Regions from separate parts of the Pseudaquabacterium prasiolae genome, predicted to be linked through region 1. Evidence: predicted binding sites of a transcription regulator. Region 1 holds the regulator's gene; each other region holds the start of a gene.
The links. Region 1 encodes sigma-54, which starts transcription at its own class of promoters, with help from an activator protein. Its sites were predicted from a motif close to TGGCANGNAANCTGCTTT; they were not measured.
Positions count from the first base shown of each region.

Region 2: a site for sigma-54 is predicted at 3,874-3,891, ahead of N4G63_RS21315 (PEP-CTERM sorting domain-containing protein). Genes of this name have one in related genera too.
Region 3: a site for sigma-54 is predicted at 5,690-5,707, ahead of exaC (acetaldehyde dehydrogenase ExaC). Genes of this name have one in related genera too.
Region 4: a site for sigma-54 is predicted at 2,711-2,728, ahead of N4G63_RS11115 (ammonium transporter). Genes of this name have one in related genera too.

Region 1 covers NZ_JAOCQD020000001.1:506,662-513,769, forward strand. Annotated here, with positions in the region: gene N4G63_RS02035 (SPOR domain-containing protein) at 1-155, shown strand, start outside; gene N4G63_RS02040 (thiol:disulfide interchange protein DsbA/DsbL) at 231-869, shown strand; gene lptA (lipopolysaccharide transport periplasmic protein LptA) at 1,009-1,668, shown strand; gene lptB (LPS export ABC transporter ATP-binding protein) at 1,872-2,645, shown strand; gene N4G63_RS02055 (RNA polymerase factor sigma-54) at 2,665-4,209, shown strand; gene N4G63_RS02060 (THUMP domain-containing class I SAM-dependent RNA methyltransferase) at 4,350-5,669, shown strand; gene N4G63_RS02065 (YidB family protein) at 5,676-6,113, opposite strand; gene N4G63_RS02070 (MFS transporter) at 6,228-7,108, opposite strand, start outside.
Region 2 covers NZ_JAOCQD020000002.1:2,073,663-2,080,770, reverse strand. Annotated here, with positions in the region: gene N4G63_RS21330 (hypothetical protein) at 1-256, shown strand, start outside; gene N4G63_RS21325 (DUF2145 domain-containing protein) at 253-1,176, shown strand; gene N4G63_RS21320 (MFS transporter) at 1,212-3,113, shown strand; gene N4G63_RS21315 (PEP-CTERM sorting domain-containing protein) at 3,150-3,791, opposite strand; gene N4G63_RS21310 (M16 family metallopeptidase) at 4,021-5,307, opposite strand; gene N4G63_RS21305 (tryptophan halogenase family protein) at 5,369-6,940, opposite strand; gene N4G63_RS21300 (DUF6445 family protein) at 6,984-7,108, opposite strand, start outside.
Region 3 covers NZ_JAOCQD020000001.1:2,564,330-2,571,437, reverse strand. Annotated here, with positions in the region: gene N4G63_RS11060 (CHASE domain-containing protein) at 1-1,884, opposite strand, end outside; gene N4G63_RS11055 (response regulator transcription factor) at 1,934-2,305, opposite strand; gene N4G63_RS11050 (crotonase/enoyl-CoA hydratase family protein) at 2,523-3,254, opposite strand; gene N4G63_RS11045 (sigma-54-dependent Fis family transcriptional regulator) at 3,290-5,476, opposite strand; gene exaC (acetaldehyde dehydrogenase ExaC) at 5,804-7,108, shown strand, end outside.
Region 4 covers NZ_JAOCQD020000001.1:2,581,715-2,588,822, forward strand. Annotated here, with positions in the region: gene N4G63_RS11110 (hypothetical protein) at 1-1,279, shown strand, start outside; gene N4G63_RS11115 (ammonium transporter) at 1,432-2,634, opposite strand; gene N4G63_RS11120 (hypothetical protein) at 2,914-3,612, shown strand; gene N4G63_RS11125 (hypothetical protein) at 3,634-7,108, shown strand, end outside.

The DNA.
Region 1 (7,108 bases):
GCTTCACGGCCAAGGTGATGGCGCGCGAGCAGACCGGCAAGACCGTCTACCGCGTGCGCCTGGGCCCGTTTGACGAGCGCGATGCCGCCGACGACCTGCGCGAAAAGCTCGGCGCGGCAGGCGTCGAGTCCACGCTGGTGCGCGTGGAGCGTTGAACCTGTGGCGGCAGGCCGAGTCCATGGCCCGGTTGCCACCTGAAACTGCATGCCCTGCCGGGCAAAGGAAGTCGAATGAATCGTCGTGACATCGTGATCGGCCTGCCGGCCGCCGGCCTGCTGAGCGGCCTGTCGCTGCCCAGCCTGGCCCAGGGCGGGCCGGTCGAAGGCCAGGATTACAAGAAGCTCGACAAGCCGCTGGCCGTGGCGGCGGGCAAGATCGAGGTGGTCGAGTTCTTCGGCTACTGGTGCCCGCACTGCAATGCCTTCGAGCCCACGCTCGACGCCTGGCAGCGCAGGTTGCCGGCCGATCAGGTGGCGTTCCGCCGCGTCGCCATCTCGTTCCGCCCCAACCAGGAAACGCTGCAGCGCCTGTACTACGCGCTCGAGGCCCTGGGCCAGGTCGAAGCGCTGCACCGCAAGGTCTTCCACGCCTATCACGTGGAGCACAAGCCGCTGAACACCGACGCCGAGGTGGCCGCCTGGGCCCAGGCCAACGGTGCCGACGGCGCCAAGATCGTCGACGCGATGAAGAGCTTTGGCGTGGCCACCAAGGTGCGCCTGGCTCGCCAGCTGGCCGAGGGTTACGCCATCGACGGCGTGCCCACGCTGGGCGTGCAGGGGCGTTGGCGCACCGCGCCGTCGATCGCCGGCACCGAGGCCCGCGCGCTGGCCGTCACCGACGCGCTGATCGCGATGGCCCGCCGCGGCTGATCCTGGTAAAAACCCTTGGTTTCTGACGCCGCACTGACGGTGTCACCAAGGCCCAGCGGATGCCACAGATTTGGCATCGGCCACTTCCGCAGCGGTCGGCTCTTGGGCCTAGAATGATCTGCAAGTTCTGTGCCGATCAATGCCCAAGCCGACCTCCCCCCCATCGATCACCGCCTGCCTGAGGCGGGGCGCCAGCCTGGCCCTGGGGCTGGCCGCGATGCTGCCGGTGCAGGCCGAGCGCAGCGACCGCACCAAGCCGATGGCGCTGGAATCCGACCAGCCCTGCGTGGTGAACCTGGCCAAGCAGACCAGCGCCTGCGCCGGCAACGTGGTCATCAGCCAGGGCTCACTGCTGCTGCGCGCCGACAAGCTCGAGGTGCGTGAGACGCCCGAAGGCTGGCAGCAGGTGCAGGCCAGCGGCAGCGCCGACAAGCCGGCCCGCGTGAAGCAAAAGCGCGACGGCGTCGACGAGACGGTCGAGGGCCAGGCCCAGCGCATCGATTACGACAGCAAGACCGGCACCATCCGCTTCGACGGCGCGGCCGTGGTGCGGCGCCTGCGCGGCGCGGTGGTGGCCGACGAGATCCAGGGCACCCGCATCGTCTGGGACGGCCAGGCCGAGACCTTCAATGTGCAGGGCGGCGGCAACACCACGCCCAGCAACCCGGGCGGCCGGGTGCGCGCCGTGATCACGCCGCGCCCCGGCACCGAAGCCGCCGCCGCCATGGCCGCCGAGTCGGCCTCGGCCCCCGCGCCAGCCCCGCTGAAAACCACGCCGGCGCTCGGGGAGCGGCGTTGATGCAACAGGCCCGGCCCACCGCCATCCCCCAGGGGGATCGCCCGACGGCCGCGGTGGGCGAGGGGCTCGCGGTGAGCGGGCCGAGCGCCGGGCCGCTCCCAAGCCGGCCCGCCATCCCCGCGGGGAATCGCCCGACGGCCGCGGCGGGCGAGGGGCTCGCAGTGAGCGGGCCGAGCGCCGGGCCGCTCCCAAGCCGGCCCGCCATCCCCTTGGGGGATCGCCCGACGCTCGCGGCGGGCGAGGGGCTCCATGTCACCGGTTTGCAAAAACGCTACGGCTCGCGCCAGGTGGTCAAGGATGTGCGCCTGGCGGTGGGCGCCGGCGAGGTGGTGGGCCTGCTAGGCCCCAATGGCGCGGGCAAGACCACCACCTTCTACATGGTGGTGGGCCTGGTGCGGGCCGATGCCGGCGAGATCCACATCGATGGCGTGGCGGTGCAGGCCAAGCCCATCCATCAGCGCGCGCGCATGGGCCTGAGCTACCTGCCGCAGGAAGCCTCGATCTTCCGCAAGCTCACGGTCGAGGAGAACGTGCGTGCGGTGCTCGAGCTGCAGGTGGGGGCCGATGGTCGGCCGCTGGGCGCGGCCGAGATCCAGCAGCGGCTTGACGGCCTGCTGCACGACCTGAGCATCGAGAAGCTGCGCGAATCGCCGGCGCCGGCGCTGTCGGGCGGTGAGCGGCGGCGCGTGGAGATCGCCCGCGCGCTGGCCACGCAGCCGCGCTTCATCCTGCTCGACGAGCCCTTTGCCGGCGTCGACCCGATCGCGGTGATCGAGATCCAGCGCATCATCGGTTTTCTCAAGCAGCGCGGCATCGGTGTGCTGATCACCGACCACAACGTGCGCGAGATGCTGGGCATCTGCGACCGCGCGTACATCATCAGCGAAGGCCGTGTGCTGGCCGAAGGCACGCCGTCCGAGATTGTCGAGAACGCCGACGTGCGCCGGGTGTATCTCGGCGAGCACTTCAAGATGTGAGCTTGGGCGGAAAGCAGTCATGAAACCGTCCCTACAGGTCCGCCTGTCGCAGCACCTGGCGCTGACGCCCCAGCTGCAGCAATCGATCCGCCTGCTGCAGTTGTCCACGCTGGAGCTGCACCAGGAAATCGAGCAGATGCTCGAGGCCAACCCCTTTCTCGAGGCCGAAGAGGGGGGCGACGATTCACTGGCCTACGGCCTCGAGCGCGTGGCCGCCACGCCCGAGAGCGGCGCCGGTGCCGAGCGCGAGAAAGAGCGCCAGAGCGAGCGCGACGACGCCGGCACCGAAGAGCCCGCGGGCGTGGATGCCGCCGAGTTTGGCGCCACCGAGCGCGACGACTGGGAAAACGGCACCGAGCGCGACGACTTTGATGGCATCCGCGAGGCCCCGTCCAACAGCCCCTCGGGCAGTGGCGGCGACGACGATTTCGAGCCGGTGGACGCCGCCAGCAGCGGCCCCTCGCTGCAGGATCACCTGCGCCGGCAGCTGCTGGGCATGCGCCTGTCCGACGAGGACGCGGCCACCGTGATGGTGCTGATCGAAAGCCTCAACGAGGACGGCTGGCTGGCCGACCCGCTGGAGGAGATCGCCGCCCGCGTGGCCGACAGCCTGGGCGTGGCCGAAGACGACCTGGAAGAGCGCGAAGACCTGTTTGGGCGCCTGCGCTGCGGCCTGAAGTGGCTGCAAAGCCTCGAGCCCACCGGCGTGGGCGCGGCCAATCTGGGCGAGTGCCTGGTGCTGCAGCTGCGCGAGCGGCCCGCCAGCCCCGCGCGCAAGCTGGCCATGCGCGTGAGCGAACAGCACCTCGATCTGCTGGCGCGGCGCGACATGAAGAAGCTCACGCAGGCCACCGGCGCCGATGAAGCCCTGCTGCGCGAGGCGCAGGCGCTGATCCTGAGCTGCGAGCCCAAGCCGGGCCGGCCGTTCACGCGCGCCGAGGCCAACATCATCGTGCCCGATGTCATCGTGCAGAAGGCGGGCCGCGGCTGGAAGGCCGTGCTCAACCCCGACGTGATGCCCAAGCTGAAGATCAACGATCTGTATGCGCAGGCCATTCGCGGCCAGCGCAACGGCTCGGCGGGCGGGCTGTCGTCGCGGCTGCAGGAGGCGCGCTGGTTCATGAAGAACATCCTGCAGCGCTTTGACACCATCCTGCGCGTCAGCCAGGCCATCGTCGAGCGGCAGAAGGGCTTCTTCACCCATGGCGAGATCGCGATGAAGCCGCTGGTGTTGCGCGAGATCGCCGACGAGCTGGGCCTGCACGAGAGCACCATCTCGCGCGTGACCACCGCCAAGTACATGAACACGCCGTTCGGCACCTTCGAGCTGAAGTACTTCTTCGGCTCGAGCCTGAACACCGAGGCGGGCGGCAACGCCAGCTCCACCGCCGTGCGCGCGCTGATCAAGCAGCTGGTCGGCAACGAAGACCCGGCCAAGCCGCTGTCGGACAGCCAGCTCTCGGACATGCTGTCCGAGCAGGGCATCCAGGTGGCGCGGCGCACGGTGGCCAAATACCGCGAGGCGCTGAAGATCGCGCCCGCCAACCTGCGCAAGGCACTTTGACCAAGACCCCACGCCCGCCGATCGGCGGCTACAAGACGCAGCGCCACGACGAGGCGCGCGGCCCCGGCGCACGCCCCGGCCCCGGCGCACAGCGCGGGCCGGGCGCCCCGGTGCGCATTCCGGCCAAGGCCATTGCGCCGGTGGGCGACACGCCGGTGTCGCTGTTTCTGCCCTGCGCCGCGGGCGTCGAGCCGCTGCTGGCCGACGAGGTGGCGGCCCTGCTGGGCGTCGACCGGGCCGTGGTGCCGGCCGATCCGAGCCGGCGCCGCGTGGTCGAGCAGCGTGGTGGCGTGCAGGTGCTGGGCGATGCCCGCGTGGCCATGCAGCTCAACCTGCACAGCCGCCTGGCGCAGCGCGTGCTGTGGCCGCTGGCCTTCGGCCCCTACGACAGCGAGCACGACCTGTACGACCTGGCGCGCCGCGTGCCCTGGGCCGACTGGATCACGCCCGAGCAGACCCTGCGCATCGACACCAGCGCGCAGCGCAGCCCGCTGCACAGCCTGAATTTCGCCACGCTGCGGGTCAAGGACGCGGTCTGCGACACCCTGCGCGAGGCCACCGGCAGCCGCCCCAGCGTCGACACCCGCCACCCCGATCTGCCGCTGGTGCTGCACCTCACGGCCGAGACCGCGTCGCTGTATGCCGACACCTCGGGCGAGGCGCTGTTCAAGCGCGGCTGGCGCGACGAGCGCGACGGTGGCCTGAAGGGCGAGGCGCCGCTGAAGGAAACCCTGGCCGCGGCCATGCTGGCGGCCGCCGGCTGGCGCGGCCGCGCCGAAGACGGTGCGCTGCTCGACCCCTGCTGCGGTGCCGGCACCATCGCCATCGAGGCCGCGCAGATCGCCTGCGGCATCGCGCCGGGCAGCAAGCGCCGCTTCGCCTTTGAGCGCATGCTGCCGTTCCGCAGCCAGCTCGCGGCCTGGGGCCAGCTGAAGGCCGATGCCCAGGCCCAGGTGCATGCGCCGGCGGTGGCCATCCATGCCGGCGACGTGAGCTTTCGCATGACCGACTTTGCCGCGCGCAATGCCCAGCGCGCCGGCGTGGCCGAGGCCATCCAGTTCAAGACCGCCGATGCCCTGCAGCGCCCGCCGCCGGGCGAGCGCGGCGTGCTGGTGTTCAACCCGCCCTATGGCGAGCGCATCGAGGCCAAGGGCTCGCGCGGTGAGCGCGGCGCCGAGCGCGCCATGCGCGAGGGCTTCGATGCCGCACCGGATGCCGCACCCGGCGCGGCGCCGGGTGCCGACCCGGCAGGCGCCGCGTTTTTCAGCGGCCTGGCCGCGCACTGGAAGCGCGCCTACGCCGGCTGGACCGCCTGGGTGCTCAGCCCCGACATGAAGCTGCCCCAGGCCCTGCGCCTGAAGGAAGCCCGCCGCGTGCCGATGTGGAACGGCCCGATCGAGTGCCGGCTGTTCCGCTTCGACCTGGTGGCCGGCTCGGCACGCGAGCCGCGCGCCGAGTGAGCGTGCTCAGCGGTTCAGCAGGCCGCTGAGCCCACCGAGCAGGCTGCCCAGGTCGGGTTGGGCCATGGCGCCGGCGGCCGGCAGGGCGCCGTTGGGGGTGAGCTTGTCCACCACCTGCGGCAGCAGCTGCGACAGCTGGCCGGCCAGATCACCGGTGTTCAGGCCGGTCTGCTGGGCCAGCTGGCCGATCAGGTCGCTGCCGAGCGCGCCCTGCAGCGCCTCGGCCGATACCGGCAGGTTGGCGCCGGTGCCGATCCACGACTGCACCGCATCGCCCAGGCCGCCCTGCTGCAGCTGCTGCACCAGGCCGCCCAGGCCGCCCACCGGGCTGTTGTTGCCGAGCAGGCCCACCACCAGCTGCAGCAGGTCGGGCGCGCCGCCTTGTCCGCCCTGGCCCTGCAGTGCGCCCAGCGCGCCGCCAATCACCGAATCGAGCAAACCCATGTCGTGCACTCCCTTTGCCTTGCGGCGCTGCCGGTCTTGCGCACCCGACCACCGGGCGCGATGCCGGCCGATTGTGGCCGCCGCGGGGGATGCCGCCCTGCGGCATCGGTCACGTCAGTGCGCTGGCGTGGTGGCCAGGCGCTGCGCGCGCGGCAGCCACAGCAGGGCCAGTCCCATCAGGGCCAGCGGCAGCAGCGCGCCCAGGTTCATGGCGCGCCAGCCCCCGGTGGTGACGATCACGCCCGAGGCAAACGAGGTCAGCGTCATCGTGGTGTAGACGCAGAAGTCGAGCGCGGCCTGGGCACGGGTCTTTTCCTCGGGCCGCCAGGTCTCGGTGGCCAGTGTGGTGCCGCCGATGTAGAGGAAGTTCCAGCCCAGGCCCAGGGCCATCAGTGCACCCAGAAAGTGCATCACCTCGTTGCCGGCCAGCGCAAACACCACGCAGGCCAGGTTGAGCAGCAGGCCCGCGGCCATGATGGCGCCGACGCCAAAGCGCTGGATCAGCCGCCCGGTGACGAAGCTGGGCGCAAACATGGCCAGCACATGCCACTCGAGCACCAGCGCCGCGGCAGTGAACGGGTGCTGGCACTGCGCCATCGCGATGGGTGTGGCGGCCATCAGCAGGTTCATCACGCCATAACCGATGGCGCACGCGGCCACGGCGATGATGAACAGCGGCTGGCGCACGATCTCACCCAGCGGCCGGCCCTGCGCTGCCGTGCTGCCCTGGCCGGGCAAAGGCGGAAAGGGGATGAAGCCCATCACCACCAGGCTCAGCGCCGCCACGGCGGCCAGCGCCAGGTAGGCGCCGGCAAAGGGCGCGCCGGCCAGCAGGTCGCGGCTGGCGGTGGCCAGGTTGGGGCCCACCACCGCGCCCACGATGCCGGCCGCCAGCACCCAGGAGATGGCGCGCTCCTTGGCCGCGGGCGGCACCAGCTCCACCGCGGCAAAGCGGTAGAGCGCGCCGTTGGCGTTGTAGAAGCCGGCCAGCAGCG
Region 2 (7,108 bases), on a different contig from region 1:
GGCGGGTGGTGCGCTGCTCACCGTGGTGGCAGTGCAGGCCTCGGCCGAGGGCACGGTGTGGGTGCTCGAGCGGGTGTCCGACGGCGCGCGCCTGTCGCTGCAGATGGCCGGCGGCGCGGTGCTGGCCAGCGGCGCGGTGGTGACCGTGGCCGCGTTGTCCAGCGGCTGGGTGCTGTCGCAGGCCGGGCGGGTGATCTGCTTCATCCCCAACGAGATCGGCCAGGCCCTGCTGCACAACGAGCGGGTGACGCGATGAGCGGCCGCTGGCAGCACGGCATCGTGCGCGGCCTGGTGCGCGGCCTGGTGCGCGGCCTGGTGCGCGGCTTGTCCTGTGACCCGGTTCGCGACCCGGTGCACCGCCCGCAGCCGCCACGCACCCTGGCCGGCGTGCGGGCCGCCGCGCTGACCGCCGCGTTGGCCACCGCGCTGACCACCGGGCTGGTGGCCACCCCGGCCCACGCCGGCCAGGACTGCGAGCCGGCGGCACCCGGCGTCGAGCCGGTGGCGCGCGGCCTGGCCCTGGCCGAACAGGTGCGCGGCCGGCTCGAGGCCAGCGGCGCGCAGGTGCTGCTGCTGGCGCGCGCCGGGCAGGACTTGTCGCGCCACGGCCTGCGCTGGTCGCATGTGGGCCTGGCCTATCGCCAGCCCGAGGATGGCCGCTGGCGCGTGCTGCACAAGCTCAACCACTGCGGCACGGCCGAGGCGGCGCTGTACCGCCAGGGCCTGGGCGAGTTTTTCCTCGACACGCCGCACCGCTACGAGGCCGCCTTTGCGCCGCTGGCGCCCGAGCTGCAGGCCGCCCTGCTGCCGCGGCTGCGCGATGCGGCCCAGGCCACGCGCCTGCACCAGCCGCGCTACAGCATGGTGGCCTACGCCTGGGGCCAGCGTTACCAGCAGAGCAACCAGTGGGCGCTGGAGATGCTGGCCGCCGGGGGCGGTGCCGGCAACCGCGACGCCGCCCAGGCCTGGCTGCAGCAGCGCGGCTTTGTGCCGCAGGTGATCCAGCTCGACACCTTCACGCGGCTGGGCGCGCGGATGTCGATGGCCCATGTGGCCTTTGACGACCACCCCACCGGCGAGCGCCTGGCCGGGCGCATTGCCACGGTGACGGCCGATGCCATGTTCCGCTGGCTGCGCGACGAGGGGCTCGCGGGCGCCGTCACAGTCGTGCGATAAACAGCGCCGATCCCACAGGACGACGATTGCCGCCCATGCATCAAGACCCGCAACCCAACCAGTTTGCGCTGCTGCGCCAGAGGCGCTTTGCGCCTTTCTTCTGGACGCAGTTTCTCGGCGCGGCCAACGACAACGTCTTCAAGTTCGCGTTCACGATGCTGGTCACCTACCGCATCAGCGTGGGCTGGCTGCCGCCGGCGATGGCCGGCCTGGTGATCGGTGCGGTGTTCATCCTGCCCTTTCTGCTGTTCTCGGCCACCTCGGGCCAGATCGCCGACAAGTTCGACAAGGCGCGGCTGACGCGCATGGTCAAGAGCCTTGAGCTGGCGATCATGCTGATCGGCACGGCGGGCCTGTTCCTCAAGCTGGTGCCGGTGCTGCTGGCCTGCATCTTTCTGCTGGGCCTGCACAGCACGCTGTTCGGCCCGGTGAAATACGCCTACCTGCCGCAGCACCTGAGCGAACGCGAGCTCACCGGCGGCAACGGCATGATCGAGATGGGCACCTTCGTCGCCATCCTGCTGGGCAATGTGGTGGGCGGCGTGCTGATCGCCCTGCCCGACGACGCCTGGCTGCCGGCCGCCGAGGCCGTGGCCCTGACCTGCCTGGCCCTGGCGGTGCTGGGCCGCATCACCGCGCAGTACGTGCCTGCCACGCCCAGCACCGAGCCGGGGCTGGCGATCAACTGGAACCCGGTCACCGAAACCTGGCGCAACCTGCAGCTGGCGCGTGGCAACGTGGTGGTCTACCGCTCGCTGCTGGGCATCAGCTGGATGTGGTTCTTCGGCGCGGTGTTCCTGTCGCAGTTTCCGTCCTTCGCCAAGGACGTGCTGCATGGCAACGAGCATGTGGCCTCGCTGCTGCTGGTGGTGTTCTCGCTCGGCATCGGCGTGGGCAGCCTGCTGTGCGAGACCTTCAGCCACCGCCATGTCGAGATCGGCCTGGTGCCGCTGGGCGCCATCGGCATGAGCGTGTTCGCGGGCGACCTGTACCTGGCCTCGCGCGCGCTGCCGCCGGCCGAGCTGCTGACGCTGTCGGCGTTTCTGGCGCAGCCAGCGCACTGGCGCGTGCTGGCCGACCTGTTCGCGCTGTCGCTGTTTGCCGGCCTGTACAGCGTGCCGATGTATGCGCTGATCCAGCTGCGCTCGCCGCCCAGCCACCGCGCGCGCATCATTGCCGCCAACAACATCCTCAACGCGGTCTTCATGATCGCCAGCAGCCTGATCGTCGGCGCGCTGCTGTCGGCCGGCTTCACGGTGCCGCAGGTCTTCGGCCTCACGGCGCTGGCCAACCTGGCGGTGGGGCTCTACATCTTTCTGCTGGTGCCCGAGTACCTGCTGCGCTTCGTGGCCTTCATGCTGTCGCGCTGCATCTACCGCTTTCGGGTGACGGGTGACGAACACATCCCGGTCAGCGGTGCGGCGCTGATCGCCTGCAACCACGTGAGCTATGTCGATGCCGTGCTGCTGATGGCCGCCAGCCCGCGGCCGATCCGCTTTCTGATGGACCACCGCATCTTCGCGGTGCCGGTGCTGGGCTGGCTGTTCCGCCTGGCCAAGGCCATTCCCATCGCCCCGCGCAGCGAAGACCCGGCGGCCTACGAGGCCGCGCTGGCCGCGGCCGACCAGGTGCTGGCCGAGGGCGATCTGCTGGGCATCTTTCCCGAAGGCGCGATCACCCGCGACGGCACGCTGGGCGAGTTCAAGGGCGGGCTGATGAAGATCCTGGAGCGCCGGCCGGTGCCGGTGGTGCCGGTGGCCCTGAGCCACCTGTGGGGCTCGTTTTTCTCGCGCATTGACGGCGGCCGGGCCATGGTGCGCCCGTTCCGCCGCGGGCTGTTCAGCCAGGTGGGCCTGGCCGCCGGTGCGCCGCTGGCGCCAGGCGAGGTGACGCTGCCGGTGCTGCGGCAGCGGGTGCAGGCCCTGATCCAGCCCTGATCAGGCGGGGAATCCGCCGCGGGATCAGGCGCGGGATCAGGTGGCGGCCGTGACAGCGCGGCGGCGCGCGCCCACGGCGCCCAGGCCGGCCAGGGCCAGGCCCACCAGGGCCAGCGCCGAGGGCTCGGGCACATCCTGCGTGGTGACCACCAGGCGCAGGTTCTCGCTGCCCGAGGGCTGCAGGTACAGGCTGCTGATGCTGGTGTCCACTGGCGCGAAGTGCAGCGCGAAATAGGTGTCGCCCGCCGCCACGCGCGGCAGCAGCAGGCTGGTCACGTCCAGATCGTTGGCGGTCATCGGGTCGGCACCGTTCACCGTGAACACCTGGCTGGCCAGCACATCGGGGGCAGCGAAGTGGCTGCCCAGCGTGCCGGTGGCGGTGAACGCGGTCACGGTCACCTGCTGCGGGGCCAGGCCGCCGCCGATGTTGAACTGCAGCGAAGCGTGCGTCACCGTCTGGCCGGCCAGGCCGCTGATGTTCTGCTGCAGGTAGGAGTGCGCGTTGTCCATCGAGAACGCATTCACGTACCCGCCGCCGCCAAACACCGTGGTGAAGCCATTGCCGCTCACCGGGCCGGCGCCCAGGAAGGGCAGGTTGTAGGTGATGACAGCAGCCTGCGCGCTGCCGGCGACAGCGGCCACCAGGCTGAGGGCAAATGCGGCAACGGCGTTCTTCATGGGCGGATTCCTTGGTGGGTGGGCTTGGGCCCGTCGCCTGGCGCGCTGCTGCAGCGCGGCCGACGACGGGAGCCCGCCGCTCTCAGCAGCATCCGTGCCCGCAGTTCGCGCCTGATCAAAATCAAGCACTTGGCCGCGTCCGTGCGACCGATGCAACGGCCGCTGTCAGATTTGCCGACGCCTTGGGTTCACCGCAGGCGTCTGCGGCCGGGTGCCGAGGGTCGGGCCGTCAATCGCAGCGCAGGCCCTGCGCCGCCAGCAGCGTGCGCACCCGGTCGCGCAGGCCGCGCGGCACCTTGCCGCTGACGGCCAGCGCCGGGCCGCTGGCCAGCATGCGCTCGAACAGGGCGCGCACGCGCTCGCCGTCCACTGCGGCGATGCCGGCGCGCCACTCGGCCAGGCTGCGCACGCGGCCGTGGATGAACAGGTCCAGCGCCGCGGCCTCCAGCCGGCGTGCGGGTTCTTCGAGTGCGCGCAGGCGGCGCACCAGCAGCTGGTTGTGGGCGCGCTCCAGATCCACCGGGTCGATGCGCCGGGCCTGCAGTGCCAGCAGGCGCGCCAGCTCGGTGAGGCATTCGTCCAGCTGTTCGGGGGCGGTGCTGGCCTCGATGACGAACTGGCCGCCGGCATCCAGCACATCGGCCGAGGCGGCGGCGTAGTACACCAGGCCGCGTTTTTCGCGCAGCTCGCCCAGCAGCGGCGAGCTCATGCCTTCGCCGAACAGCGCCGCGGCCACCGCCGCGGTGGCGTCGTCGGCCTGCTGGCCGGGCACGCCAAAGCCCATCACCAGATGGCTCTGGCTGCTGCCCGGCATGGCCTTGCTGGCGATGCCGCCGCCAAAGCTGGCCGGCGCGATGAGGTTGGGCGCCAGCGCCGGCGCGGCGCCGAAAGCGGCCTGCACGTCGCGCGCCAGCGTGTCCAGCGGGGTCGGGCCGGCCACGGCCACCACGATGTTGGCGCCGCCGTACTGGCGCTGCACATGGCTCACCAGATCGGCGCGGGTGAAGCGCTCGATGTTGCGCCGCGTGCCGATCACCGGCTGGGCCAGCGGGTGCGTGCCCCAGCTGGCATGGTCGAACAGCTTGAAGGCGGTGGAGACGGGGTCGTCCTCGTCCTCGGTGAACTCGTGCAGCAGCACCTGGCGCTCGCGCTCGAACTCGTCCTCGGGAAAGCTGGGCTGCAGCACGATGTCGCCCAGCATCGCGATGAAGCCGCTCACATCGCGTGCCAGGCCGCGCATGTGGAAGGCGGTGTGGTCCTTGTCGGTGTGGGCATTGACCTCGGCGCCCAGGCGTTCGGCGTCGAGGTTGATGTGCTGCGCGTCGCGCGTGGCCGTGCCCTTGAACACCATGTGCTCGACCACGTGCGACAGGCCGCTGGTGAGCTTGCTCTCGTGGCCGCTGCCGGCGCGCACGAACACGCTGACGCTGGTGGTCTCGGCCTGCGGCGCGTGGATGCAGGCCAGGCGCACGCCGTTGGCCAGCGTGGCGACTTGGGGTTCGGTGGGGGCGGTCATCGGCGGCAGGGGGTGCGGGGCCGCGATGATAGGGCGGGCCGGGGCGCCGCGCGCGGCAGGGTCAGGTGGCCAGGCCGGCGGCCAGCGGCACGCTGGCGGCGGCGGCGCGCTGCTTGCGCGCGTAGTCGGCCATGCTGGGCGATTGCGCCAGCGCCGCGGCACGGATGCGCGCCACATGCTTGAGCACGCGGTCGCTGGTGGCCGGGGCCAGGTGGCGGGCCTGGGCGATGCCGTGGCGGGGCAGGCGGTTCATGCCGGCCAGGATGAAGAACCAGTTGTTGGCGCCAAACAGCGACATGCGGCGGTTGATGTCGGTGGCATGCGGCAGCTTCTCGTCCCACAGCGCCAGCAGGTCGGCCAGCGCCGGGCTGATGCGCTCGGGCGCGGTGGCCTCGCGCCAGAAGGGCGTGTCACGGCGCATCGACAGCACGTAGTGCATCACGATGAAGTCGCGCAGCTCGGCGTACAGATCGCCCACCTGGGCGTTGTAGCGGGCCTGCGAGGCGGCGTGCGGGCCGTCGCCCGGCAGGTAGTCGAGAAACTGCTGCAGCGCGAACTCGATCAGGTAGATGCCGGTGGATTCGAGCGGCTCGATGAAGCCCGAGGCCAGGCCGAGCGCCAGGCAGTTCTTCTCCCAGCTGCGCGCGCGGCGGCCGATCTTCATGCGCAGCAGGCGCGGCTCGGCCAGGGCCTGGCGCGCGCCATGGCTGCGCTGCAGCGTGGCCACGGCCTCGTCGTCGCTGCAGTGCCGCGACGCGTACACGTAGCCGGTGCCGCTGCGCGACTGCAAGTCGATCTCCCAGCGCCAGCCGGCGGCCTGGGCGGTGGCGGTGGTGTAGGGGCGCAGCGCCGGGTTGGCGTCGCCGTGGGCCACCGGGCAGGCCACGGCGCGGTCGCACAGCAGGTGCTCGTCGTAGGGCACCCAGGGCACGCCCAGCGCCTGGTCGATCAGCAGGCCGGCAAAGCCGGTGCAGTCGACATACAGGTCGGCCTTGAGCACGCGGCCGTCGGCCAGCTCGACGCCGGTGATGCCCTCGTCGCCGGTGTGGGCGCGCAGCACGCGGGCCGCGTGGTGGTGCACGCCGCGCGACACCGCCACCTCGCGCAGCACACCGGCCAGCAGCGTGGCGTCGAGGTGGTAGCCGTAGGGCAGCGGCGCCTCGTAGTTGGGCGAGTTCATCAGCTTGGGCGACAGGCCGGCATCCATCAGCGCCGTCTGCACCGAGCCGCAGTCGCCATAGGGCGCGTGCAGCAGGCCGCGCTGCTTGAGGTTGAGCCAGTGCACCATCGTCGAGTAACCGTCGAGCGTGAGCGGCGGATCGAAGGGATGGTCGTAGCGGTCGCTGGCGGCGTCGCCGCCCTGGCGCCAGCCGACGAAGCGCACGCCGTTCTTCAGCGTGGCCTCGGCGCGGGCGAACAGCAGGGGCTCGGGAATGCCCAGCAGCGACATCATCTGGCGCAGCGTGGGCACGGTGGCCTCGCCAACGCCGATGGTGCCGATCTCGGGCGACTCCACCAGGTCGATGCGCACCGGCCGCGCGGGGTCGCCGCCCAGCGTGCGTTGCAGGTAGGCGGCCGCCAGCCAGCCGGCGGTGCCGCCGCCGACCACGAGCACGGATTTGCAGGGATTCATCGGGCAGGTCCTTTGCGGCGCATGCCGCGGGGGCACTGCCGGATCAATGGGCCTGCGTACTGCCTGCCCGGTTCACGTTGACGAAAAAGCGCTGCGTGAGCCGCGCCGACGCCATCGAGAGGTTACGGGCGACGTCATGCATCGCGATCGAATGAAAAGCGGTGCCCG
Region 3 (7,108 bases), 2.1 Mb from region 1:
CAGCAGCTGCACGCGCGCGGGCTGGCCGGGGTGCAGCAGGCTCTCGCAGGCGGCCAGGGCCACCGGGTTGAGGTCGATGCGCTCGCTGGCAAAGTCGCGGCCGCGGCGCGAGTCGATGCGTGCCAGGTCGAGCAGCTCGTCGACCAGGTGCTTGAGCACGCCGGCCTGGCGAAACACCACTTCGGCCGCGCGCTGGCGCTGGTGCTCGGCCACGCGTGCGCCGGCCAGCAGCTCGGCAAAGCCGTAGACGCTGGCCAGCGGCGTGCGCAGCTCGTGCGCGGCGGTGGTGAGGAACTCGTTCTTCAGCTGCTCGACCTCGCTCTCGTGGGTCACGTCGCGAAAGTAGTACACGCGCTGCCAGTCGGCCTCGCGCATGCCGCGCTGCAGCTGCCGGCGCGGCGGGCCGGCCAGCGTGACGCTGGCCTCGCCGCTGGCCAGCGCGGACATCGGCTCGGCGCCATCGGCGGCCAGGCCGGCCAGCCACTCATCGACCGCGGCTTCGCTCAGGCCCAGCAGGTCTTCGGGGCCCAGGCCGAACCACTGGCTGAACGCCGGGTTGGTGAACACCAGGCGGTGCAGGCTGTCGGCGCCGCTGCGCTCGAACACCAGCACCGCGTCGGGCGACAGGGCGCTGACCGCGGTCAGCCACGACAGCCGGGCCTGGGCCTCGGCGCTGCGCAGCGTGACCTGGCGCTCGAACTCGCGCTTGCGGCGGGCCAGCGCGGCCAGGCTCCAGAACAGCAGCAGGTCGATCGCCAGCCCGCCCGCGGCCACCAGGTTGGACGGCCAGAGGCGGGCCGCCGCGGCATCGGCCATGCCCTCGTAGACCACCGTCCAGCGCCGGCCGGCCAGCACGAGCGGGCGCTGCAGCTCGCCTGGCGCCACGCCAGCCATGCCGGGCGCCCAGGTGGCCGCGCCAGGCTGCGTTGCCGCCGTGCCCGGTGCCGTGCCCGGTGCCGGTGGCGGCCACCGGTAGAACGCGGAAGCGGGCGCGCCGGCCGCGCCGTCGTGGATGCGCAGGCGCATCGTGGCGGTGGCGGCGGTGGCGGCGGCGGCGGCGGCGGCGGCGGCGGTGGTGGTGGTGGTATCGCTGTCGGGCTCGGCACCCACGATGCCCTGCATCAGCCCGTCCACCTGCAACGCGGCAAACACCCAGCCCCAGGGCGTGGGCGCGGCGCCGCCCATGGCCGGGCGCAGGATGGGCTCGAACAGCACCAGGCCCGGCTGCGGCGCGCGGCCATCGGCCTGCGCCAGCGTGACGATGCCCGACAGCGCGGCGCGGCCGGTGTGGTGGGCGCGCAGCATGGCCGCGCGCTGCGTGGCATCGGCCAGCAGGTCGGCGCCGATGGCCGCCGGCAGGCCGTGGCCCAAGGCCTCGAGGTGGACGATGGCCGCTTGCTGTTCGGTCTCGCCGGCCGGTCCTGGCGGCGGGGTCATCGGGGCCCGGGCTGGCGGCTCGCGTCCGGCGGCCGCCAGCGCTTGCGGCGCCAGCCGCCGCGCCACGCCAAGCCCTTGCAGCCCGGGGCAATGGCGCCCGGGCGGCACCGTCTCGGCGTAGCGCTGCCAGTCGTGGCGCGAGACCTCGGTGGTGGCGGCCCACAGCGCCGCGCCGCTGCGCAGCACGGTCTCGCACGCCGCCAGGCGCCGGGCGATGCGGTGGTGCAGGTCGTCGGCGTGGCGCTCGAAGCGCTGGCGCGCATCGTCCAGCGCGGCCTGCCGCGTTGCGGCCCAGGCCAGCGTGGTGAGCAGCAGCGAGCCCAGCAGGATCAGCAGGGCCACGCCGGGGCGTTGCAAGGCGTCTTCCAGCCACCGCAGGCGGCGCCGCCAGGCGCTGCGGTCAAGCGCCGGGGCGGCGGCGCTGGGCCGGTGCTCGATGACCTCCATGGCGGGCCTGCGCTGGGTTGCGGGGCGCGGGGCGGAGGTGGGCTCTGGCTCAGGCCAGGCTCGACACCAGGGCCAGCAGCGCGCGCGGGCTGAAGGGCTTGGCCAGGTAGCCGTCGGCGCCGGCGGCCAGGCCGGCGTGCTGGTCGCTCGTGGCGTGGCAGGCCGAGAGCATCACCACCTTCATGCGCGGCGGTGCGCCGTCGCCGCCCGGCTGCTTGAGGCAGCGGCACACGTCCAGGCCGTCCAGGCTGCCGGGCATCATCACGTCCAGCAGCACCAGGTCGGGTGCCAGCTGGCCGGCCAGGCGCAGCGCCGCGCTGCCGTTGGCGGCCTCGTGCACCTCGTGGCCGCCGGTTTCCAGCGTCATGCGCACCAGCTCGCGGATGTCTTGCTGATCGTCGACGACCAGGATGCGTTTCATGCGGCGGCCTGTTGAGCGCGAGGGGCAGGGGGCGGGTACGGCGATCGGTGGTGCGGGCCGGCGCGCAAGCGGCGCCGACGCAGGGGGATACGGCCTGGCGATGGTGGCCGCCTGCACCGGCGCCGATGCGCCGAGAAGCGCCAGCCGGGCCCGGCAATTGGGCCGCGGCCCATGCTGCGGCCCGGCGCCCGCGCAGCGGCGGGCGCGCACCAGGTGCTCAGGCTGGCCGGCCGTGGCGCCCGGCGCCGGCGGCAAACAGCGCCGCGCCGGCCACGCCCTCGGCCTGCACCACGGCGCTGGCGGCGGCACCTTCGTGCCGCAGCGCGGCCGGCAGATCCAGATCCCACTGCGCCAGTGCGCTGGCCCGGTCGATCCGCAGGCAGGCCTGCGGAAAGCCGGCGATCTGCAGGGCCAGCGCCTGCGCCTCGGCCAGTGCTTCGTGGGCCGGCACGGCGCGGCCGGTGAGGATCATGTCCAGCGCGCGACCCTGGCCCACGATGCGCGGCAGCCGCACCGTGCCGCCATCGATCAGCGGCACGCCCCAGCGCCGGCAGAACACGCCGAACACCGCGCTGGCGGCGGCCACGCGCAAGTCGCACATCAGCGCCAGCTCGAGCCCGCCGGCCACGGCATGGCCCTCGATGGCGGCGATCACCGGCTTGGTGAAGGCCATGCGCGTGGGCCCCATCGGCCCGCTGCCGCTGCCGTCGGGCGTGACCGCGTTGCGCCGCGCCGGATCGGCCACCGCCTTCAGGTCGGCCCCGGCGCAGAACTGCCCGCCGCCACCGGTGAGCACCGCCACCGCCAGCGCGGCATCGGCATCGAAGCGGGCAAAGGCCTGCTTCAGCAGGGCCGCGGTGGGGCCGTCCACCGCGTTGCGGCAGTCGGGCCGGTGCAGGGTGATGGTGGCCACCGGGCCGGCGGTGCTGAAGATGACGGGCTCGCTCATCCAGCCATCTTCACCCGGCGGCGGCGGCCGGTGGATCAGCGCAAACCCAGCTCCGCCATCTTGCGGTACAGGGTGTTGCGGCTGATGCCCAGGCGGCGTGCCGCCTCGCTGAGGTTGCCGGCGCATTCGCCCAGCACGCGGGTCACGGTGCGCTCGGACTGGGCGCGCAGGTCGGTGGTGGCGGCGGTGGGGGTGGCGTCGGCATGGGCCGGGTGCGCGGCGGCGCCGGGTGCGGCGGCCGTGGCGGCCGTGGCCAGCACACGCAGGTCTTCGGCCAGGTCGTCGGGCAGATGGGCCCAGCCGAGCTCGCCTTCGTCATCGGCCGCCAGCGCGCAGGCCGTGCGCAGGGCATTGGCCAGCTGGCGCAGGTTGCCGGGCCAGCGGTAGGCGGCAAAGGCCGCCAGCAGGTCGGGCGCCACACCGATGGGCCGACCGGGCGCGATGTCGGCCAGCAGGCGCGCCACCAGGCCGTGCAGGTCGCTGCGCTCGCGCAGCGGCGGCAGGTGCAGGGTGAGGCCGTTGAGGCGGTAGTACAGGTCTTCGCGAAAGCGCCCGGCGTCCATCTCGCTGCGCAGGCGGCGGTGGGTGGCGCAGACCAGCGCAAAGTCCACCGGCACGGCGCGGCCGCCGCCCAGCGGCACCACCGCGCGCTCTTGCAGCACGCGCAGCAGGCGGGCCTGCATGGCCAGCGGCATGTCGCCGATCTCGTCGAGGAACAGCGTGCCGCCGTCGGCCTCGCGAATGCGGCCGGGCGCGCCTTCCTTGCGCGCGCCGGTGAAGGCGCCGCCCTGGTAGCCAAACAGCTCGGCCTCGATCAGCGATTCGGGCAGCGCGGCGCAGTTCACCGCCACGAAGGGCCCGCCGTGCCGTGGCCCGCTGGCGTGGGCGGCGCGCGCGAACACCTCCTTGCCCACGCCCGATTCGCCCTGCAGCAGCAGCGCGATGGGCTTGCCGATGACGCGGCGCACACGCTGCACCGCGGCGCCCAGGGCGTCGTCGCCGGTGTCGAGTGCGGCCAGCGCGTCACGCGTGGCAGGGGGGCTGGCCGAGGCCGGCGGCGCGCTGGCTGCGGTGGCCGTGGCGGGGTCGGCGCCGGCGTTGGCGTTGGCGTTGGCGTTGGCGTTGGCGTTGAAGGCCGTTGTGGCGGCCGCGCCGTCCGGGCCATCGCCAGCGGTGGCGCCGGGCGCATCGCCCATGGCGGCACGGCGCATCGCCAGGGCCGCACCGCCTTCGGCGCGCACCCACAGCACGCCACCACCGGCGGCGGTGACGCGCGGCACGGTGTGCGGTGCCATCGCGCCGCGGGCATGGGCATGGGCCCAGGTGAGCAGCGTGGCCACATCCAGCGGCAGCCAGAAGGTGATGCGGTCGCGGCCGATGGCCTCGTGCGGCATGCCCAGCAGCGCCAGCGCGGCGCTGTTGGCGCCGATCAGCAGGCCGTCCTCGCGCAGCGCCAGCAGGCCTTCACCCAGCTGGCCCAGGCCGGCCGGCTGGGCATGCAGGCGCAGGCGCAGGCTGGCCGCATGCCAGGTGTCGAACAGGCGGTGCTCCACCATGCCGGCGGCGGCGCGCGCCAGCGCCAGCGTGTGCGGCAGGGTGTCGGGGTGGTAGGCGCGGTGGTCGCCCGAGATGTCGAAGGCGCCCATCAGCTTGCCCGCGGGGTCGAGGATGGGCGCCGCCGCGCAGGTGAGAAAGCCGTTGCGCTCGAGGTAGTGCTCGCCGCCGTGCACCACCACCGGCTGGCCCTCGGCCAGCGCGGTGCCGATGGCATTGCAGCCGCGGTACTGCTCGGCCCAGTTGGCGCCCGGGCGCAGGGCCACCCGCTCGGCGCGCTGGGCAAAGCCGTCGGCGCCCTGGGCGCGCAGCACCATGCCGCGGGCATCGGCCAGGATGATCATGCTGCGCGTGCCGCGCACATGCGGATCGAAAAAATCCATCACCGGCTGGGCATGCGACAGCAGCTCGTACTGGCGCTGCATGGCACGCGCCAGCTGCGCCGCCGATGCGTGCGGCGCGCCGGCCATGCGCCCGCGCGGGGTCAGCCCGGCCTCGCGGCTGCGCTGCCACGAGCGCGCCAGCGTCTCGCCCAGCAGCGGCACCAGGGCGTCGGCCGGCGGCGGGCCGGCCTCGCACAGCTGACGCGCGGCACGTTGCCGCGCGCCGGGCGAGCCGCTGGTGGCGGCGGCCGTGCCAGGGCTGGTCGACAGGGCAGGCGGGGTCATCTCGGGTGTCCTCAGGTTCAGCAGACCGGGCAACATATGCACGGCCGTTCATGGGGGAGATCCCGCGGTGGCGACGGCTTCAGCGTGAATCGGCAGAGCACCTGCGCCGTTGCGTGACAGCGTTGCAGCACGCAGGAGGCTCTTGAACAGTGTCTCCGCAGGAAATGGGCCAGCTTTCACCCGCAAATCGGCCGCTTTGCGCCCAAGCGGCCGTGGCATGGCCGCTGCATCCACTGGCATCCCGAGACGGCGAGGCGATGGCTTCACCGGCCGATCCGCGAGATCCCGTCCGCAAACCGTTCCCGCAACTTTGTTCAGGAGACAGCCATGACCGTGTACGCAGCCCCCGGTGCCGCCGGCGCCAAGATCGCCTTCAAGGCCAAGTACGACAACTTCATCAACGGCAAGTTCGTGCCGCCGGTGGATGGCCAGTACTTCGACGTGATCACCCCGATCAGCGGCAAGGTGTACACGCAGGCCGCGCGCAGCACGGCGGCCGACATCGAGCTGGCGCTCGACGCCGCCCATGCCGCCAAGGACAAGTGGGCCGCCGTGCCGGCCGCCGAGCGCGCCAACATCCTGCTGAAGATCGCCGACCGCATCGACGCCAACCTCGAGCTGCTGGCCTATGCCGAAACCGTGGACAACGGCAAGGCCATCCGCGAGACGCTGAACGCCGACATCCCGCTGTCGTCGGATCACTTCCGCTACTTTGCCGGCTGCCTGCGCGCGCAGGAAGGCTCGCTGACCGAGGTGGATGGCAACACCATCGCCTACCACTTCCATGAGCCGCTCGGCGTGGTGGGCCAGATCATCCCCTGGAACTTCCCGATCCTGATGGCCGCCTGGAAGCTGGCCCCCGCGCTGGGCGCCGGCAACTGCGTGGTGCTCAAGCCCGCCGAGAGCACCCCGGTGTCGATCCTGATCCTCACCGAGCTGATCGCCGACCTGCTGCCCCCGGGCGTGCTGAACATCGTCAACGGTTTCGGCCGCGAAGCCGGCATGCCGCTGGCCACCAGCAAGCGCATCGCCAAGATCGCCTTCACCGGCAGCACCGCCACCGGCCGCGTGATCGCCCAGGCCGCCGCCACCAACCTGATCCCGGCCACGCTGGAGCTGGGTGGCAAGAGCCCCAACATCTTCTTCGAAGACATCGCCTCGGCCGACGACGCGTTCTTCGACAAGGCCGTGGAAGGCCTGGTGCTGTTCGCCTTCAACCAGGGCGAGGTGTGCACCTGCCCCAGCCGCGCGCTGATCCAGGAATCGATCTACGACAAGTTCATCGAGCGCGCCCTCAAGCGCGTGGCCGCCATCAAGCAGGGCAGCCCGCTCGACACCGACAGCATGATGGGTGCCCAGGCCTCGGCCATGCAGATGGACAAGATCATGTCCTACCTGGAAGTGGGCAAGCAGGAAGGCGCGCAAGTGCTGATCGGCGGCGGCCGTGCCGAGCTGAGCGGCGACCTGGCCGGCGGTTATTACATCCAGCCCACGCTGTTCAAGGGCCACAACAACATGCGCGTGTTCCGCGAAGAGATCTTCGGCCCGGTGCTGGCCGTGACCACCTTCAAGGACGAAGCCGAAGCCCTGCAGATCGCCAACGACACCCCCTACGGCCTGGGCGCCGGCGTG
Region 4 (7,108 bases), 2.1 Mb from region 1:
GCTGGGCCGGCATGCGATGCCGCTGCACGCGGGCGGCCTGCTGCTGCCGGCGGTGTGGCTGCTGGGCACCGCGGTGGCCATGGCCGCACTGGGCCGGCGGCCGCTGCCGCGCCAGGCCCAGGCCCTGGCGCTGCTGTTGGCCGGCACCGTGGCAATGGTGGCGGCGCAGGCGGCCACGGGCAGCCAGGCCGCGTGGCCCCAGGCGGCGTGCCTGGCTGGCATGGCCATCCTGCCCACCCTGCCTGCGCTACCAGCCCTGACTGCAGCGCCCATCTGGGCCACGACCAGCGTGCTGGCCCTGGCCTGGAGCGCGCTGCTGGCGCTGGCGGCCACCGCCGTGCGCGGGCTGCGCCTGGCCCGCGCCGAGGCCGCCGCGGCCACCCCCCGCCACGCCGGCAGCCGCCCCGCAGCGCCCACGCTGGCGGCGGCCGGCGGTGCGCTGCTGGCCGGCGGGCTGTGGGCCGACGCGGCCGGCGCCGACACCGCCGCCACGCTGGCGCGCATGGCCTGGGCCCTGCCGCTGGCCGGCCTGGCCTTGGCCGGCCTGGCGGGTCTGGCCGGGCAAACGGCCACCGCCTGCCGCAGCGGCCTGTTCGATTGCGCCTGGCCGGTGCCGCACCGGGCCGCACTGCGCCAGCCGCTGCAGTGGGCGCCGCAGGCCGCCGCACTGGCCATGCTGCCGATGATGGCCGCCCTGCCCTGGATGGCCGCCTGGTGCGGCAGCGGCAACGGCAGCCTCGCCGAGCAGGCCGCCAGCACCGCCGCCCAGCACCTGGCCGCCATGCTGTTGCCGGCCCTGCCCTGGCCCCTGCTGCGCAGCCTGCCCGCGGCCCGGCTGCAGCGCGGCGTGGCCGGCCTGCTGGTGCTGGGGGGCCTGGCCCTGGCCTGGCCGGGGCGCCAGGGCCTGGCCGCAGCCGCGGTGCTGCATGGCCTGGCCTGGGGCCTGGCCTGGCGGCTGCGCCTGGCCGGTGACGGTCCGGCCACGGCTACGCCCACGCCCACGCCCACGTCAGTCGGGTTCCGGTCCACGCCGGCCGGGCCCCAGGCCGTGGCATCCGGGGCCCAGGCCGACCATGCGCCATCGGCCGCGCAGGCGCTGGCCTTGTCGGCCCTGGCCCTGCTGGGCTTCGGCCTGGCGCTCGAGGCCTTCGGCCCGCGCACGCTGGTGGCGCTGCACGGCGCCCTGGCCCTGGCCGGCGCGGCCGCGCTGGTCGGCCTGGTGGCGCAGGCGCCCAGCCGGTCGCAGGCGCTGCTGCGCCGCGCCCACGGGCCGCGCTGAACGGCAGCGGCGCCAGCGCCAAAGAAAAAGCGGCCCGCAGGCCGCTTTGTTGACTTCACCAGCGCGTACGCCACCGCGCAAGTCACCGCGTCCGTCCCCGCACACGCCACCGCTCGGCAGCGCCGGCCAGCGGCCTGCGCCTGCCGCGCGGCTTACCAGCTCACTTCGCGGTCGGGCGTGGCGCCGATGCGGTGGATCGACAGGTCGGCGCCTTCGTACTCTTCTTCGGCCGTGAGCCGCAGGCCCACCGCCACCTTCAGCACGCCATACACCACCAGGCCGCCAGCCAGTGCCCAGGCCACACCCATCAGCGTGCCCAGCAGCTGGGCCATGAAGCTCACCCCGCCCAGGCCGCCCAGCGCCGGCAGGCCGAAGATGCCGCAGGCGATGCCGCCCCAGGCGCCGCACAGGCCGTGCAGCGGCCACACGCCCAGCACGTCGTCGATCTTCCACTTGTTCTGGGTCAGGGTGAACATCAGCACAAAGATGGCACCGGCCACGCCGCCCACCACCAGCGCGCCGGCCGGGTGCATCACGTCGGAACCGGCGCACACCGCCACCAGGCCGGCCAGCGGGCCGTTGTAGGCAAAGCCGGGGTCGTTCTTGCCCATCAGCACGGCCACCAGGGTGCCGCCCACCATGGCCATCAGCGAGTTCACGGCCACCAGGCCCGAGATCTTGTCGATGGTCTGCGCGCTCATCACGTTGAAGCCGAACCAACCCACCGCCAGGATCCAGGCCCCCAGTGCCAGAAACGGGATGCTGCTGGGCGGGTGCGCGCTGATGAAGCCGTCCTTGCGGTAGCGGCCGGCGCGCGCGCCCAGCAGCAGCACCGCGGCCAGGCCGATCCAGCCGCCCACGGCATGCACCACCACGCTGCCGGCGAAGTCATGAAACTCGGCACCGGTGCTGGCCTTCAGCCAGGCCTGGACGCCGAAGCGCTGGTTCCACACCACGCCCTCGAACAGCGGGTACACCGCACCCACCAGCACCGCGGTGGCGATCAGCTGCGGGCCGAAGCGCGCGCGCTCGGCAATGCCGCCCGACACGATGGCCGGAATGGCCGCCGCAAAGGTGAGCAGGAAGAAGAACTTCACCAGCTCGTAGCCGTTCTTGGCCGCCAGCGTCTCGGCGCCCACCATGAAGCTGGTGCCATAGGCCACCAGGTAGCCGACAAAGAAGTACGCGATGGTGCTGACCGCAAAGTCGACCAGGATCTTGACCAGCGCGTTCACCTGGTTCTTCTTGCGCACCGTGCCCAGCTCGAGAAAGGCAAAACCGGCGTGCATGGCGAGCACCATGATGGCGCCCAGAAGAATGAACAGGGCATCGCTGCCCTGCTTGATCTGCTCCATGGGGAAGTCTCCAAGACGAGAAACATGCGCCGCCTCGGGGCCTGATGCACCACGGCGGTCTGACGATGCACCACGAGAAGCAATTGGCATGCCTTAGTTGGTGCAGTTTCAGCGCACCAATCCAAGGCACTCAAGTGCATTCGTACTTCTTTGAGGCCTGAAATGCACCTGTATTGTGCATAAACGCTGGTGCGAGGTTCGTCGTCAGGCTTGACGAGGTGTGGCCAGGACATGGCTCATAGACTGGGTTTGCAATCCATGCAGATACGGGGGAACGCCATGTTCACTGCCACGCCCTGCAGATCGGACCGCGGCGGTGCCCTGCCTACACGCGCGCGGCGCTGGCACACGGCAGCCCAGCGCAAGGCAATGACTCGCGTCGTGTCCGGCTTGTTGATCTTGGGGCTGTCCGCCTGCAGCACGGTGCGCGACCGAAATACCGCGTTGGGGCTGGCCGTGGTTGGCGCGGCGCATGCGCCAACCACGGCGATCCATCAGGTCTATTACCTCGGCGTTTTCGATCCCCGCGACCAGGTTCCACCCACCATTTACCGCGTCCGGGTTCGTGGCCAGGCCAGCGCCTTGAACTTCACCCGCTTCGCATCGGGCTGGGTGCGTGCTGAATTGGTCGACTCGCTCACCGCCCGCATCGGACAGGACGGCGACGGCAATGGCAGTGGGCGCCCAGCGGCCACCGTGGAGCCGCTTGAACGCGGCGCCCTGGGCGGGCGCCGGCTGGTGATGTTCGGGCCTGAAGGCTTCCGTGAAGCGCCGCGCGACCACCGCCTGGTGGTGGTGATGGGATCGAGCCCGGAGAAGTTTTTCTCCGCGGTGGATCAGGCACTCGGCGTGGTGGCTCAGGCCACGCAAGGCACCGGAAGCGGGCCTGAGATCGAGCGTGCGCTTTGGCAGGATCTGGCCGCCTCGCGCGACATGCGACAGGGCATGCGCCTGGTGCTCGACGCCGCTGGCCTGTAGTCCCGGCCGGAAGGAATACCCATGAACCGCACCACCTGGCCCGGCACCCTGCTGGGCCTTCTAGCGTCGACGCTGCTGGCGGCGTGCTCGGCCATTCAAATCGACGTTGATGTCTACAAGGGGCCGCTGAGCCACGAGCCCGAGATCCAGATTCAGCAGTTTGCCGCCACGGCCATTGCTGCCAAGCCGCTGCTCAGCTCGCTGCGAACCGATCTGGAAATCGCCTACCGGCACCACACCCTGCATGACCCGCTGACGCCGCAGGAGCAGGAAGATCTGCGCCGAAAGACCTCGTACACGGATGCCGAGCTCTCCGCCCGCCTGGCGCGCTTCGTCAACGGTGCCCTATCGAGCTACGACGATCTGGGCGACCCGGCCGTCCAAGACCTGCGCCAGGCCCACCAGCGGCTGAGCCGTGCCATGCAGCGGCTGGAGATCAACACACAGGACCGCGAGCTGGGCAAGAGCATCAAAGCGGGCCCCGACAACGCCTTTGCCCAAGCCTACCGCCGATTCCTGTGCGGTGATGCCCAACTGTCCTGCGAGGCCGTGCCAAGTGCCAGCGTGACATATCGCGATGAACCCTACATGGTGTATCCGCAGGATCGCAAAGGCCATTGCCCGCCGGCACTGGCCCGCCAGCAGGCCTGCACGGAGGTGGCCCGCTCGAACGCAGGTTTCGACTTGATCGCCAGCCTGGCACCGGTGGCACTGCACAGCCGGCACCTGCATGGCACACAGCAACCCGCTTTCATCCGGCGTGTCAACGAGATTGGCCAGGCCTATGGCGAGGCGCGCACCGCCATGCGCGAGGTGCTGCGGGCCGCAGTGGCCATCCTGCGAACGGCCCACACCGCGCCGCGAACGGCGGCGATCGATGCCGTTTCCAGAACCGCCGTCATTGCCACGCAGCTGCCGTTTCTGGCGGCCTACCTGGAAAGCCGCATCCACCCCGATGTGTCCGATCTGCCGGCTGCAAAGGAGCTGCTACGTCTGTGGCAGCTGAAGCCTGGCAGCCTGGTTGGCGACACGGCGGCACGCGCCCGCGGAGCGCTCAACCCCTACCCACGCATGAGCCGTGACATGCTGGCCCTGAGCCGTCGGCTGCCCCTGCAGATGGCTGAGCTGCTGCAGGCGGTGGACATCCGCTTGCCACAGCTGGGACGGGCCGATCGCGCCCGTCTGGCCCTAACCCCGGCAGTCGACACCAGTTACCGCGACAACCTGCAAGACGACAGTGCGCTGAACTACGGCCTGGCGCGCAGCCTGATCGACAGCACTGAACTGGGCGAAGAGGTCGCCAAGCTCGACGCCGACGTGGGCTCACTGGGCGCCAACGCCAGCGGCTTCGAAACCGCGCGACCGAGCGACGGCATCGACACCCTGACCCAGCGCTACCGCGACGCGCTGGTGCGCGCCAACGGCAAGCCATCCGACCCACAGGTTGATCGCGCCGTGATGCAGTTGCAGGAGTCCTTGCTGTTCTTCGCCGAGCGGGTCTTGCTGGTCACCAACACGCTGACGCAGAGAGTCCTCAAGGACGAGATCTCCGGCCTGGACGACGCCACGCTGGCCAAGTTTGCGGGCCGCATGGCCACCCTGCAAACCCTCGGCAACACTTTGCTGCTGCACGCCAACGACCTGACCCGCCGCCGCCAGCATGAGCTGCAGCAGGGCCTGCGCGGCAGCGGCGAGGCGCTCGCCGCTGCCCAGGTCTACGCGCCGTCGCCGGCCGTGGCCTTCGATGCCTGGCTGCTGAGCATGCAGGCCGACCTCCGGCAGCTGGAACGCAGCCAGAACACCCTGGCCCAAGCCGACAGCGCCGGCAACAGCGCGCTGCAAGCAGTCCGGCAGCAGCTGGAACAGGCTGAGAAAGACCTGCAAGCGCTGCAGGGACCGGCCAAGGCGGCGAGCGATCAGGTCTACGCAACCGAGTCGGTGCTGCGCACCATCGCGCAGCCCAACCGCATCACGCAGGCCCTGCCCGCCCCGTCCGACGCCGCTCTGCTGGCCCAGGAGCGGCGCGACCGGCAACAGGTGCAGCGGCAGTTCGAGGCCTTCGCCCTCAAGACGCCCGAAGTGCTGCTGCAGACCGGCCGCGACAGCGTGGTCGAGGCCTTGGCCCAGGCCGTGCGGTCGCTGGACGATCCCAAGTCAGCCGTTGACCCCATTGCAGCGCGGCGCAAACAGGCCCAAAGCTTCTTCAGCAGTGAACGGGCCAGCACGCTGACGATCGACGAGCGGCCGACGACACCGGCCGGTGTCTACCAAGCCATTCTGAGCACGCTGGAGACCACGCTGGCGGCCCAGCAAAAGGCGGCGATGCAGGCCAAAGTCAGGGCCGACGAGGCAGAGAAGCTGGTCACGCAGTTGCGTACGCAGCGCGACGATCTGCTGACCCAGCAGCAAGCCAGCCAGGCACGGGCCGAAGCGCTGGCAGCGCGGCTGCCGCGGCACGAGCAACTGCGCAGCATTGCCCTGGAACATCGCCAGGCCGTGATCGACAAGGCCAGCCAGCAGGCGGTGCGCGACGCAGCCGGCCTGCACCGCCTGCTGATCGACGAGATCAAGACCAGCGCCGCCAAGGCCAGCGGCGAGACCCAGAAGCAGCTCCAGGAGGCCGTGAATAGCATGTCGCGCCTCACGCCACCGGCGCGTATCACCCTGGATGCCAAGGGCACCAGCAGCAGCACGCCGCGTGAGGTGCTGGACCAGGTGATCGCCGCCCTGCGCCATCAACGCATCGAGGCCACGGCCAGCGGCGAGACCCAGCGCGCCGCCAACCTGGCCCAGGCCATCGAACAAGCCTATGAAGCGCGCCAGGCCAGCACCTTTCTGCGCCCCGCGGCCGACTACCTGAAAAGCGTGTACTCGTCCACCGCGCTGGCCGACGGGCCTGAGTCGCCCTACAAAAACCTGCTCACCGACTACCTTCGCTACGTCAAGCCTGACGCCTGGGACGACCATTCCAACTACCAGCAGATCACCCGCGACGCCAAGGAAAACGCCGAAAAGCTGTTCTGGCAGAACATCAACCGCGTCACAGTCTCGGGCGGTGGCGCCACCAACACCGTGCTGGCCAAAGACGATGTGGGCAACTGGTACCTCAAGTCTTACAGCGCCGATCCGAGTGCCGTGATCCAGTCGGCCCAGTCGCTGGCCCTGTTCGGCATGGGGCGCAAGCTCGACAGCAACCTGCTGCGCCGCGCCGAGTTGCAGCGCCGTGTCGATGACACCACGCTGGGCAGCGGCGAGCGCGAACGCGCTCGCGAAGCGCTCGGCGACATGGGGCCCGACAAGTCGCTGGGTCTGCGCCGCGTGAACGATCGGCTGCGCGAGCAATACCTGCGCGACACCCGCGGCCATGCCGAGCAGTTGGCCGAGCAGTTGTCGGGCCTGCCGGCTCAGCTGACCAAGGCGGCGCAGGCGCATGCCGCCGTGGCCAGTGCCCCGGCCGCACCCGCCAAGCTGCGCGCGCTGGCCGACGAGCACTACA